Regions from separate parts of the Ornithinibacillus salinisoli genome, predicted to be linked through region 1. Evidence: riboswitches for the same ligand, from Rfam matches in the RefSeq annotation. Region 1 holds a riboswitch; each other region holds the start of a gene.
The links. A riboswitch is a leader RNA that binds a small molecule or an ion and turns the genes downstream of it on or off. The one in region 1 is predicted to bind cyclic di-GMP.

Region 1 (4,277 bases):
ATGAGAGATTATTTCTTCTCTTTGATATTCATTACCATCTATACTTGGAAACAATTTTTGCATTTCCTTCATTGTCGCCATACACATAACCTCCATGAAGTTTTAACTTGTTGTATTCCTAATTAAATAAATCTATTATCCAATTAAATAACCCTAATACATCTAAAAAGACAATAATAATTGCAATCGGAGTTACATATTTTAATAAGACAAACCATATCGAAAAGAAAACGGATCCTATGTTCGAACCAGACTTTAATTCTGTAAATAGTACATCCTTTGATACTTTTCGGGATACAAAAATTGCAATTAATAGTGCACCTAAGGGCATTAAAACATTACTTACTGCAAAATCCATTAGATCGAAAAATGTTTTATTAAATAGCTGTACGTCTGCCAAAATACCATAAGATAAACAAGATGGTATACCAACGATAAAAATAAGAATTCCTACTATCCAAGTTGATTTTTTACGCTTCATTGGATTATTTTTCGTAACGGAAGCCACAATAATTTCAATCATAGAAAAGGCAGATGTTAAAGCAGCGAATAAAAACAAAATTAAAAAGGCTAAAAAGAAAAACATCCCAAAAGGCATTTGGTTAAATACTTCAGGTAAAACCGCGAATATTAAAACCGGACCCGCATTCGGTTCGAGGTCAAAGGAGAAGACCCCAGGAAAAATAGCTAATCCTGCTAATAATGCGATAATTGTATTTAATATAATGATAGAAAAAGCTGATTGTGGTAAATTTTGCGTTCTAGGTAAGTAAGATGCATAAGTTACCATAACGGAAACCCCTAAAGAAAGCGTAAAAAATGACTGTCCAAGTGCAAATAATATACTTTCTGACGTCAATTTTGAAAAATCAGGTACTAATAGGAACTTCACGCCTTCCATTGCACCATCAAGACTCAACGAACGAATCACTAATCCAATAAAGAGTATTAGTAGAGCAGGCATCATGATTTTACTTGCTAATTCTATTCCTTTTTGAATTCCTTTAGAAACGACAAGAATGGATATAAGCATAAATACGAACTGAGCAGTAAGCGTCGCAAAAGGATTCGAGATAATTTCTTCGAATAACTCCATATATCGCCCTTGTTCCAGTCCGTTTAATCCACCCGACACTATTTTTACGATATATAGGATAATCCAACCGCCGACTACACTGTAGAAAGATAAAAGTATAAAGCTAGTAAATACTCCAATTTTACCTATAAAACTCCATTTCGGATTGGATGTTAGTTTACTATACGCATCGATCGGATTACTTTGTCCCTTTCTCCCAATAATAAATTCCCCTAATAATAGTGGCATTCCCAACACAAGTGTAAATGCTAAGAATAAGAAGAAGAACGCTCCTCCACCACCAGTTCCTGCAACATAAGGAAACTTCCAAATAGCTCCTAAGCCAATCGCAGATCCTGCAGCCGCTAAAATAAAGCCAATTTTTGATTTCCAGTGTTCTTGTTGTGACATGCTAATTCCTTTCCTTTCTCCTATCATTTCCTCTACTAGCAAGACAAATTGAAAATAAAAAAGTCCACACGAAATATCGGTGGACATAAAAATGTAAATTAATACATCATTAATATTATCTCCAACCTTTTCGGCAACCCGGCTGCCATAGAAATTATTCCATTAGGCCCGTAGCTTTGCGTCCTCACTTTTCAATGAGTTTGCTATTATCGAAGGAATGAATAAAAAATTGTTTTTTATTTATCTGCACCTACTGCATAAATGCTACTTTAGTTGCAAATTTATATGTGATGAAAGTTGTAATGGTTCCATATATTTACTTTACTTCCAATCACCAGTTCAATTTTACTATAACTTTATACCCGATGAAAGGTAAATCCTTATATTCCAATTTTTTGTATAAGTGAGAGTTTTATATAAACTTTGAAAATAAACACGAGTAATATTTTAATCGGTACCACAGGTAGTCTCGTAATCTAAATAATTTGTTTAAAAACTTCGGAAAGAGCCACTAACAGTGAAACCATTCTATTCTAATATTATGAAAACTGGTACAAGAGAACTGTTTTCAATTGCTTCTCCCTCAATCATATATACCTTTACTTTCAAGATGAAAGGTGGTTGAAATTTCATTTAAAGTTTCTTCTGTAAGTTGGAAATCTTTCACATTTTCAAGCTTCATACCATTGCGAAATAAAATCCTTCTCAAACTATATATATCAGTATTATTATCCAACCCTATTTGATAAGTTTTTCTAATTTCTTCTTCAATTTGATGATTTATCAATTGTTCTATTTCTTCTAACGATCTACTTTCCTTTAGATCCGTTAATTGTCCAGTTGCTTTTAATTCAATGTTAAATTTTGCACTTCTCCCTTCTTCTATCTGTTTTATATTCGTCGAGGGTCTACTTATTTCTACCATTCCTATAACTTTTTCGTCTTCTATAATCTTAACCGGAGTATTTTCCGTATCAGATTCAATCCACCGTAATCCTTTTAATTCTTCAAGAGACATCCATTTCGTAAATTTTTCTTGGACAATCGGAAAACCACCATTTATTTTCAACGTTTTTTTGGGGTCTTCCTTTGTAGAAATCTCTTTCCATGAATCATAGTCTAAACTTATAGATGGTAATACTGCAGTACTACCTGGTTCCTTATAGATTGAAACAAACTTATGCATTCTTATTGGCTTGATAAACGAATGCACTCTGTACCCATTTTCTGGTTTGTATAAAATCGTATAGAGAGGTGGTAACTTGAAGAAGCCAGAAACACCAAGTATTTCTTCCACAGGTTCTTTTGTAGCGAACATCCATGGTGTGTAACGAAACTCTCCATTTCTATTTATGGCTTGTTCAAAGGTCTCAATTCCCTTTTTCAGCACAGATTCCGAATAAATGATTGCTCCAACTTGTCCCCAATTAATCGATTCCTGGGATGTATGATATAAATTAGTCACTGCCTCATTTAACGTAGATCCTAAACTTTTTCCAATAAATAATGAAACATCCTCAGATTGCTTCCCCCCTTCCTTTTTAGCTACATTGGCGAAATCCATCATTTGCACATAGAGTATATAATTTTCATCCACATAATCTATGCCAATAGCTGTAGCAAAATTAACTTCACCGACATCCTTTTCATCCCAGCAACCACTTAAAGTAAGTAACAGAATAGCTCCTATCCAAACACCTTTGTATAGTCTCAATTTATTTTTCCTCCTGCCTGTCATCATCCATTGGGTTAAGTATACTGGCACGTTTAGTTTGCTTATTTACTGGAATTCTTAGCATCGTTTTAGGAAAATCATCTTTAACGAATGGGGAAATAGGACTTAAATATGGTATTCCAAAAGATTCAAGTTTAGCAAGGTAGCCAATAATCAAAAACATACTGAGGAAAAAACCATACATTCCTAGAACACCGGCGCATAGTATGGAAAATAACCTTAAAATAGTAACAGTTCCAAACAAGGATTGATTCCCTAATGTAAATGTCGCAACAGCAGTAATAGATGAGACAACAAGCATTGTTGGGGATGTTAATCCCGCTCTAATTGCAGCATCACCAACAATAAGTCCTCCTACTACGGCAACTGTCTGTCCAACAGCTTTTGGCAATCTGACACCTGCTTCACGAAAAAGCTCAAAAAGACCGATCATTAGCAACAATTCAATGGTGGTGTTAAAAGGAATACCAATTCGATTAGCACCAATTGTCGCAAGCAATGAAAAAGGGATCTGAGCCATATTATATGTAGATAAAGCGACCCAAAATGATGGAAGGAAAATAGACAATACTAATCCAACAATTCTTATTAAAATTTCAAATGAAGCATAATAAAACGGCATATGGTCATCTTCAGACGTTTTCAAGAGAACGCCTAGATTAGCTGGCCCAATAATAACATTTGGTACATTATCTATAAAAATTGCGAAGCGTCCACGGGACAAATAGTTAACAACTCCATCGGGTCGTGATACGCTCTCTAATAACGGAAAAAAAGAATAGCGGGAATCCACAAGTAGTTCAGCCAGTTGATTATCACTGCTTACTATATCTATATCAATCCCTTTTAAACGCTCTGTAACCTCCTTAATTATTTTTTCATTTTGTATATCTGTCATATAAACTAGGCATACTTTTGAATTGCTCCTTTTCCCTATAGTGAAGGATTTAGCAACCAATGAATCCGTTTTTAAACGCTTGCGAACTAAAGCAATATTTGTGCCAATATCTTCTATAAAGGCATCCCGTGGTCCTTTAACAGACACTTCAGTTGTTG
Region 2 (4,277 bases), on a different contig from region 1:
AACGGTAGACCGGATTACAACTCATGATAATCCGACGTATACCAAGCATGGTGTATTACATTATTCTGTAGCTAACATGCCTGGGGCTGTTCCACGTACTTCAACAATTGGACTAACGAATGTTACCGTTCCATATGCTTTACAAATTGCTAATAAAGGATATAAACAGGCATGCCTTGAGAATGGATCCCTGTTAAAAGGTATCAATACGATTGAAGGATTTGTAACCTATAAAGCAGTTGCTGAGGCACACGGACTGGAATACGATGATGTATTAGGTCATTTACAATAATAGAGGGAGTGACTTCAAATGGGAGTCACTCTTTTTCATAGTTAAAGGTTCTTGGCATGGCTTTATATAGATTAATGCCACAGTTCAACTATGGACAGTCCAGAACTATTTAGCAAACTCGGGAACTAATGGAACAATTAGAAAACATCTTATGTAAAAAAGGATATTGTAAAATAAATATCGAATATATACTATATAACAACATAAAAAAGGAGAGATTATCGTGAAAGTATCGTATCATGGACATTCCGTAGTTAAAGTAAAAACAAGTACACACACTATATTAATCGATCCCTTTATATCTGGTAATGAAGCGTGTGATTTAGATGCAAATAAGGTTGAACCTGACGTAATTCTACTGACACATGGTCATAACGATCATGTAGGAGATACAGTAGAGATTGCTAAACGAACAGGTGCCTTAGTTGTTGCTCCTAATGAATTGGCATTGTACTTAGGACAAAAAGGTATTTCTACTCATCCAATGCATATTGGTGGTGCTCGTACCTTTGAGTTTGGACATGTTAAATTCACGCAAGCGTTTCACGGATCTTCTTATACGGAAGAGGATGGTTCGATTATTTATACTGGAATGCCAGGTGGAATTTTGTTAACGGTAGAAGGGAAAACGATCTATCATTTAGGGGACACAGCATTATTTACGGATTTAAAAATGTATGGGGAAATGAATGATATCGATCTTGCATTTATTACAATTGGGGATAATTTTACTATGGGACCTGAGGATGCGATGATTGCAGCAGAATGGATAAAAGCAAAAGTTGTTGTTCCGGTTCATTATAATACGTTCCCTGTAATTGAGCAGAATCCAGATGACTTTGTTCAAAAAGTAAAGAACGGGAAAGCGCGTAAGATGGAAATTGGGGAAGAATTGGTGTTGTAAACATACAACTAATTGTAAAACGTAACACGTGAGCGTGTTACGTTTTATTTATGATGGAAAAATATAGATATTATACAGGGAACAATAATGGTATAATGTAAACAGTTTTCTGACGGTGAGGGGGAGTCAGTGTTAATGCAAACAACTATAATTATTCTATTCGGAATCATAGGTTTAATATTTGGATCATTTTTTAATGTCGTCGGACTACGGGTCCCTAAAGGTCAACAATTTACAAATGACCGTTCCGTTTGTCCCTCCTGTCATAACCAACTTTCATGGTATGAACTTATTCCTGTAATATCTTTTATAATACAACATGGAAAATGTAGAAACTGTAAAACAGAAATATCTTATATATATCCTCTAGTCGAAGTTATTACCGGATTTTTATTCGCCTTTAGCTATGTCATGATCGGTTTTGATGCAGAATTATGGAAGGCGCTTCTATTAATTTCCCTTTCCATGATTATCCTTGTATCAGATATTGTTTATATGTTAATTCCCAATAAAGTACTTCTATTTTTCTTGCCTTTATTTATCATAATGAATGTTATTGACCCGTTGGAGCCTTGGTGGTCAGCTGTAGCTGGTGGAGCAATAGGATTTAGTATCATTGCAATCATCATTATTATAAGTCGTGGAGGTATGGGAGCAGGCGACATGAAATTATTTGGGTTACTAGGTCTTATGTTAGGAATGGAAAAAGTCTTGATCGCCTTTTTTCTAGCATGTTTCATTGGATCTGTACTAGGTATGCTATTAATCTTACTTGGAATAACTAAAAGGAAACAACCAGTTCCGTTTGGACCATATATTGTGTTAGCCACACTAATATCTTATTTCTTTTCTGAACATTTGATTTCATGGTATGTACGATTAATTTTATAGAAATATATTTTTTTTAATAATGGAAGTTGGGAAACATCGGAATGTTGTTGACGAATATGTAATACGTTGATACTATAAAATTAATACGAAAGTACTAAACAACAATTAAAGAGGAAGCTTTGATATACGATCTTATTATGGGCATCTCGATCGTGTTGAGCTACTGATGCAACCGGCCTTTACACAATTTATGATTATGTAGGGGCTTTTATTGTCTTTTTTTACTAGTTGACTAGGAATAAAATACTACATAAGAAGCGTTAGTAATTAACTATCCTAAAAATATAATTTTATTGTGATGGAGGTGAGATATTCGATGGCTAGAAAGAGACTAGGGGATTTGCTTGTTCACTCAGGGTTAATTACGGAAGAACAATTAGCTGCAACACTTTCTGAAAAATCATCTGATGAAAAGTTAGGCGATGCGTTACTTAAAGAAGGGTATATTTCAGAGCAACAATTAATTGAGGTACTTGAATTTCAACTTGGAATTCCGCATATCAATCTTTATCAATATCCAATAGACGAGGAACTAGTACAATTAGTCCCAAAAGAATTAGCAAAAAGACATACGGTCATGCCAATTAGGGTCGATGGCAACAAGCTTTTTGTCGCGATGGCTGATCCCATGGACTATTTTGCAATGGAAGAACTTCGGATGGCAACTGGTTTTCAGATTACTCCTGGTATTGCGACCAAGGATTCACTATATCGAACAATTACAAAGTATTATGATATACAGGAATCGATTAAAGAGGTAATGGGAGACTTTGCACCAGAGGAAAGTATTGATGAAACAGGGATTACAGATGAAGATTCTCCGATTGTACGACTTGTCAATCAAATTATAGCTAATGCAGTAGCCCAGAGAGCAAGTGATATTCATTTTGATCCACAAGAAACGGAGCTGAGAGTTCGTTATCGCGTAGATGGGATGCTTCGAACAGAGAGAGCATTACCTCGATATATGCAAAACGTACTCATTGCGCGGATTAAAATCATTAGTAATCTCAATATTACGGAAAGCCGAATCCCTCAGGACGGACGGATAAAAATGGATATCAATTATAAACCGCTCGATATCCGTGTTTCTTCCCTTCCATCTGTCTATGGGGAAAAAATAGTGATGCGGATACTAGATTTGTCAAATGCATTAAATGATATAGATAAATTAGGATTTACGACAAGTAATTTAAGAAATTTTAAAAGTATGATTGAAAAGCCAAATGGAATTATCCTTATTACCGGGCCTACAGGTTCAGGGAAATCCTCTACGCTATATGCTGCATTAAATCGACTAAATAGTGAAGAAGTGAATATTGTTACAATCGAGGATCCAGTTGAATATCAGCTACAAGGTATTAATCAGGTACAGGTGAAAGAGGAAATCGGTATGACGTTTGCAAATGGTCTTCGATCTATCTTACGTCAAGATCCAGATATAATTATGATTGGTGAAATTCGTGATTTTGAAACAGCACAAATTGCCGTTCGTGCTTCATTAACTGGACATCTTGTTTTAAGTACACTACATACAAATAGTGCTGTTGCAGCATTAACTCGCTTAATCGATATGGGTATTGAATCCTTTTTAATTGCTTCTTCATTAAATGGTATTGTCGGTCAGCGATTAGTAAGAAGAATATGTTCGGATTGCAATACACAGGTAAGTGTTACAGAACGTGAAATGGAACTATTTAATAAAGCAGGAATTGAAGTAACATCTGTCAATAGAGGAAAAGGATGTTCTAGCTGTGGGATGACTGGATATCGCGGAAGGATAGCCATACATGAAGTTCTTCCTATTGATGACCAGATCCGACGTTTCGTTATGAATACAAGTACTAGAGGGGAAATAAGAGATTATGCCAAAAAAAGTGGTATAAAATTTTTAATTGAGGACGGTCTAGAAAAGGTATCACAGGGATTAACGACGACGGAAGAAGTATTGCGAGTTGCTTCAATGGAATAGGAGGGATTAAATTGCTATTTACTATCAATGAACTCTTGAAAAAAGCATATATTAGCCAAGCATCCGATTTGCATCTTACAGTAGATTCTCCCCCTGTTTATCGAATTAATGGGAACCTAATTCTCAACGGAGAAGAAGTGTTGACACGAAATCATACAGAAGAACTCGCTAGAGAATTACTATCAGAATCAGATTGGGATCGCTTAATGAACGAAGGC
Region 3 (4,277 bases), on a different contig from region 1:
TTTTTTGATTCCTCTAAACCACTTTTCCCTGCTTTCTCAAACTTCTCCACCCATTCATAAACAGATGTAAAATGAATTTGATATTTAGCACATAATTCTTTCAGTGAATAGACTTTATCTTTATAAGCCTGGATTACCTCCAGTTTAAGTTCAATAGAACAAGCTCGATTAGACATAAAAATTCCCCCTAAGGTGAACAGATTTTTTTTAAAATCTGTCTACCTTAAGGGGAGCATATCAGAATTTTGAATCAGTTCGGATTTTTCTTTGTCTAAAACACGTCTGTCTCAGCCTCTTAGTTTCTTCTTATAATTTAAACTTTTGTACTAGTTTATTTAATTCTTCTGCTAATTTCGCTAGATCTTCAGAACTTCTAGCCATTTCTTCCATCGAACTACTTGTTTGTTGTGAAGACGCTGAAGTCTGTTCTACTCCCGCAGCAGATTCCTCTGATATAGATGCAATTTCTTCGATAGAAGTATTCATTTCCATCGTTTGTGTTTCAATATCTGTTAAGTTTCCTGTAACTGTTTCAACACTTAAAACCATTTTATCAATCGCTCCACGTATTTCCCTAAACGTTTCACTAGTTGCCGTAATTTGTAACGTACCTTCTTTGACTTCCTTATATCCTCCTTGGAGTGATTCCGTTACAGCACTAGATTCCTGTTGAATATTTTTCACAATCCCTGTTATATCTGTTACCGACACAGCCACTTGCTCTGCTAGTTTTCTTACTTCATTAGCAACAACAGCAAATCCTTTTCCATGTTCACCAGCTCTTGCTGCTTCAATAGCTGCATTTAACGCTAGTAAATTTGTCTGATCTGCAATATCCCTAATAACCGAAACCAGATTTGTTATTTGTTGTGAATGTGTATCTAATCCCTGTACCTTATCAACAGCATCCTGAACGATTTGATCAATTCGAGTCATTTGTTCCGTTGATGTTGTCATTAATTGACTACCTTTTGTAGATAATTCCTGTACTTGTCTGCTTGATTGTTCAATTAAGACTCCATTTTTATTTGCATCCTGAACCTTGACAGAAAATGTATTCATCACCGATGATAAATCACTTGCACTATTTGCTTGAGTTTCTGACCCAGCTGCTAATTCCTGCATAGTAGATGCAACCTGTTCAGATCCTTCCTTTACTTCATTTGCTGATTGTGTGAGTTCTTCACTCTGACTATTAACCGATTCGGATACGGTAGAAACCTCTTGTAAGAGATTTTGTAAGCTAGCACTCATTTTATTTATAGATGATGCCAACTGACCAATTTCATCCTTTCCATCATAATCAATTCTTTGTACTGTTAAATCACCTTCAGCTATTTTATTACTAACTTCAACCACTTTACGTAGATTCTTCGTAACCATTCGACTGATAATAACAATAAGTAAGGCCCCTATAATAATAGAACTAATTAAAAATACTAACTGACTTATAAAAGTAGATTCTTGATTTTGTTTCGCATTAGAAATGGCATGGTGACGATCTTCATCAACTGTAGCAACTAATTCATCTAGCATTTTTATTGTCTGCGTTCTTAAAATATTTGCTTGACCAACAAAAGCTTCAGCCGAACTAGTATTGCCATTGTCAATAGCAGAAACAATGTAGTTTTTAAAAATACGGTTAATTTCTTGATCATTCGAAATAATGTCATCAAATAATTGCTTTTGCTCCTCGGTTTTTTCCATTAAACTAACCGATGTTGCTAATGTATTAAATTGTTCCTGTCGCTCCTCGAATTCTTCGACTAGTGTAGGATCCTGATCTTGAAAATATGTAACAATACGTATTCCTTTTGATCTGATGAGTGATCCCATCTCTGAGATATCCATCGCTATATTACTTCTATGTTCTATCGTATCAATATCGTTGCCCATATCACTTACTAATTTCATGACAGCCCCAGAAGAGCCTCCAAATAATAACAACACAATGACTAGCGTTATACCATATTTCCACCCAATACTAATATTCCTGAAACTAGGCTTACTTATTTTGAATTTTTTAACCATATTATGATCCTCCGTAAAAATTTATTAGATGATTTCTGACACAAGAAAATTGACTATTCTCCTGTTTGAATAGCCAATTTATTAAAAATAGGAAATTGGTAGTCAGGCTATCGTAGTAAATCGACATCTAATCGACTCACTTTAGACCCTTGACTTTGCGTCCTACTCTTTCAAGCAGTTTGCCTTTTTCTTCTAGAAACACACATTATATTATGTAATATAATAATAGTAATCTATGAGTCTATAAAAAACAATATTTTTGCAAAAATAATGCAAGTAAATCTTTTTTCAATACAATTTCCCCTAAAAATAAAGGACATAGAAAAGGATGCGCAGGCGCCCTTTTCTATAATCCATTAGCATTTCGTTTACTTTTGTGGTGCTGAAGGGGTTGAAATACTTGAAAGTGCTTGTTCAGCAGATTGATCTAATTGATGATCTACTGCAAGGTCTCCTAATGCAACCATACCAACAACCTGTCCGTTTTCGACAACCGGCAAACGACGAATTTGTTGTTGTGCCATTAATTGCGCCGCTTCCTCCGCATTCATATCTGGTGTTGCTTGTACTATTTGTTGTGCTGTCATTACTTGTGAAACAGGTGTTTGGGCTGCTTCACCTTGTGCAGTAGCACGAAGTGTAATGTCACGGTCTGTTACAATACCAACCATTTGCCCATTATTATTTACAACTGGTATTGATCCAATATTGTGTGCACTCATTAAAGCAGCAGCTTCTTGAACAGATTGTGATTCACTTATTGTAAAAACATTTGATGTCATGATATTTCGCAATTGTTGATACATCAAATAATCTCCCCTTTCACGTATTAGCTTGAGTTAAATTCTGCAGAATATGATAGGAATATTTTTCATAATTACTTTTGTACATGCAAACAGGCTCGAAGATACCTCCGAGCCTGATTTACCTTACTACAATTTTCACTTTAACACGATCTGGCATTATATCCATATCCTTTACGGTTCCACATTGGCTCAAATGGCTGAACTCTTCCTTTGGTATCTGTTGCTCTGGAAAGGATTGTATACTCCCCTTTTTTAACTTGACTCCATTCGTACCTCCATTTTACCCATCTATATTTATGAGGAGTGGTCATTAATTGACACGGTAACCATGTGCTTCCATTATCGAAGCTAATTTCTACCTTTTTGATTATACCTTCACCGGTCCAAGCAATTCCTGAAATTTCTTGTTTACCTTCGTTCAAAACATCCATATGTAAAGGGTTCTGTATCGTTGAATTCACATTCATCGTTGTAACTGGTTTAGCACCAATATTACTATCTTTTTTTGGCTAATATACATAATCGTCCTTTTGAAAAGAACCATTAAAATTATGATCTATAACCTCTATTTTATTCACCCATTTTACAGATGCCATCGCATACATACTTGGTACAATTAACCTCAAAGGAAAACCATGTTCAAGGGTGAGCGCTTTTTCATTATACTGATATGCTAAGATTGTATCTGGATGAAGTGCCTGTTGTACAGATAAACTCCTTGAAAAATGATGTTTTTCATTGGAATCCGTTCTTTTTCCATAATCAAAACCTTGAAAAACCACTTCTTTAGCAGTATTTATAATTCCTGTATATGTAAACAATGTTTGTAATGATACGCCCTTCCACACACCTTGACTCATTGCACCTTTCCCCCACTGTTCTCCATATACATCTGGCCAAAAATATTTTCTTTTATTACCTGCACATTCTAAAACGATTTCTAATTTTTTTGCTGGCATCGCTAATATATCCGGTAATGAAAATATAATAGGTGATTGAACATGACCTTCGACCTTTACATAAAAAAAGATGGCTGAAACGCAGGATAAGAAAAATGATTTCTCCTATAAAATAATTTATTACTTACGATATCTTCCTTCATAAAAACAATTGGAGTCTCTTGATTTTCGGGATTTAAGCTTTTGGTAATCAAATGTGGCTTAGCGATTGGACCTCTTATTTTATACTGCCCCCTTTATATATTCTTCTCCATTACTTCATATATATGAAGGGATTCAGTGGTCATTCTACTCCGTAATCATCTTTATCGATTTTATATGTTTCAACATGACTCGTTTGATCGAGTTTTGCATATTTTGATCTTCCTAAGTATAAAGGTATTTCCAACTTATCGAAATTCGGCAATCCATTCTCTAGAAACTTATCGTCATCTCGATAACATTGAACAATTTCACCAACGAACCAGTCATGATCACCATA

Region 2: another riboswitch for cyclic di-GMP. It lies ahead of ACFSTA_RS10900 (GspE/PulE family protein); the one in region 1 lies ahead of ACFSTA_RS20515 (sodium-dependent transporter).
Region 3: another riboswitch for cyclic di-GMP. It lies ahead of ACFSTA_RS19230 (methyl-accepting chemotaxis protein); the one in region 1 lies ahead of ACFSTA_RS20515 (sodium-dependent transporter).

Annotation. Positions count from the first base shown of each region.
Region 1 covers NZ_JBHUMI010000046.1:29,874-34,150, reverse strand. The annotation lists gene ACFSTA_RS20520 (pyridoxal phosphate-dependent decarboxylase family protein) at 1-72, opposite strand, end outside; gene ACFSTA_RS20515 (sodium-dependent transporter) at 119-1,486, opposite strand; cyclic di-GMP riboswitch class I at 1,616-1,701, opposite strand; gene ACFSTA_RS20510 (Ger(x)C family spore germination protein) at 2,070-3,200, opposite strand; gene ACFSTA_RS20505 (spore germination protein) at 3,202-4,277, opposite strand, start outside.
Region 2 covers NZ_JBHUMI010000016.1:59,403-63,679, forward strand. The annotation lists gene ald (alanine dehydrogenase) at 1-292, shown strand, start outside; gene ACFSTA_RS10890 (metal-dependent hydrolase) at 516-1,196, shown strand; gene ACFSTA_RS10895 (prepilin peptidase) at 1,332-2,087, shown strand; cyclic di-GMP riboswitch class II at 2,191-2,274, shown strand; gene ACFSTA_RS10900 (GspE/PulE family protein) at 2,404-4,059, shown strand; gene ACFSTA_RS10905 (type IV pilus twitching motility protein PilT) at 4,071-4,277, shown strand, end outside.
Region 3 covers NZ_JBHUMI010000043.1:54-4,330, forward strand. The annotation lists partial or broken gene ACFSTA_RS19225 (helix-turn-helix domain-containing protein) at 1-176, opposite strand, end outside; gene ACFSTA_RS19230 (methyl-accepting chemotaxis protein) at 307-2,031, opposite strand; cyclic di-GMP riboswitch class I at 2,126-2,225, opposite strand; gene ACFSTA_RS19235 (CBS domain-containing protein) at 2,400-2,837, opposite strand; gene ACFSTA_RS19240 (hypothetical protein) at 2,978-3,304, opposite strand; gene ACFSTA_RS19245 (molybdopterin-dependent oxidoreductase) at 3,347-3,868, opposite strand; gene ACFSTA_RS19250 (flavin reductase family protein) at 4,080-4,277, opposite strand, start outside.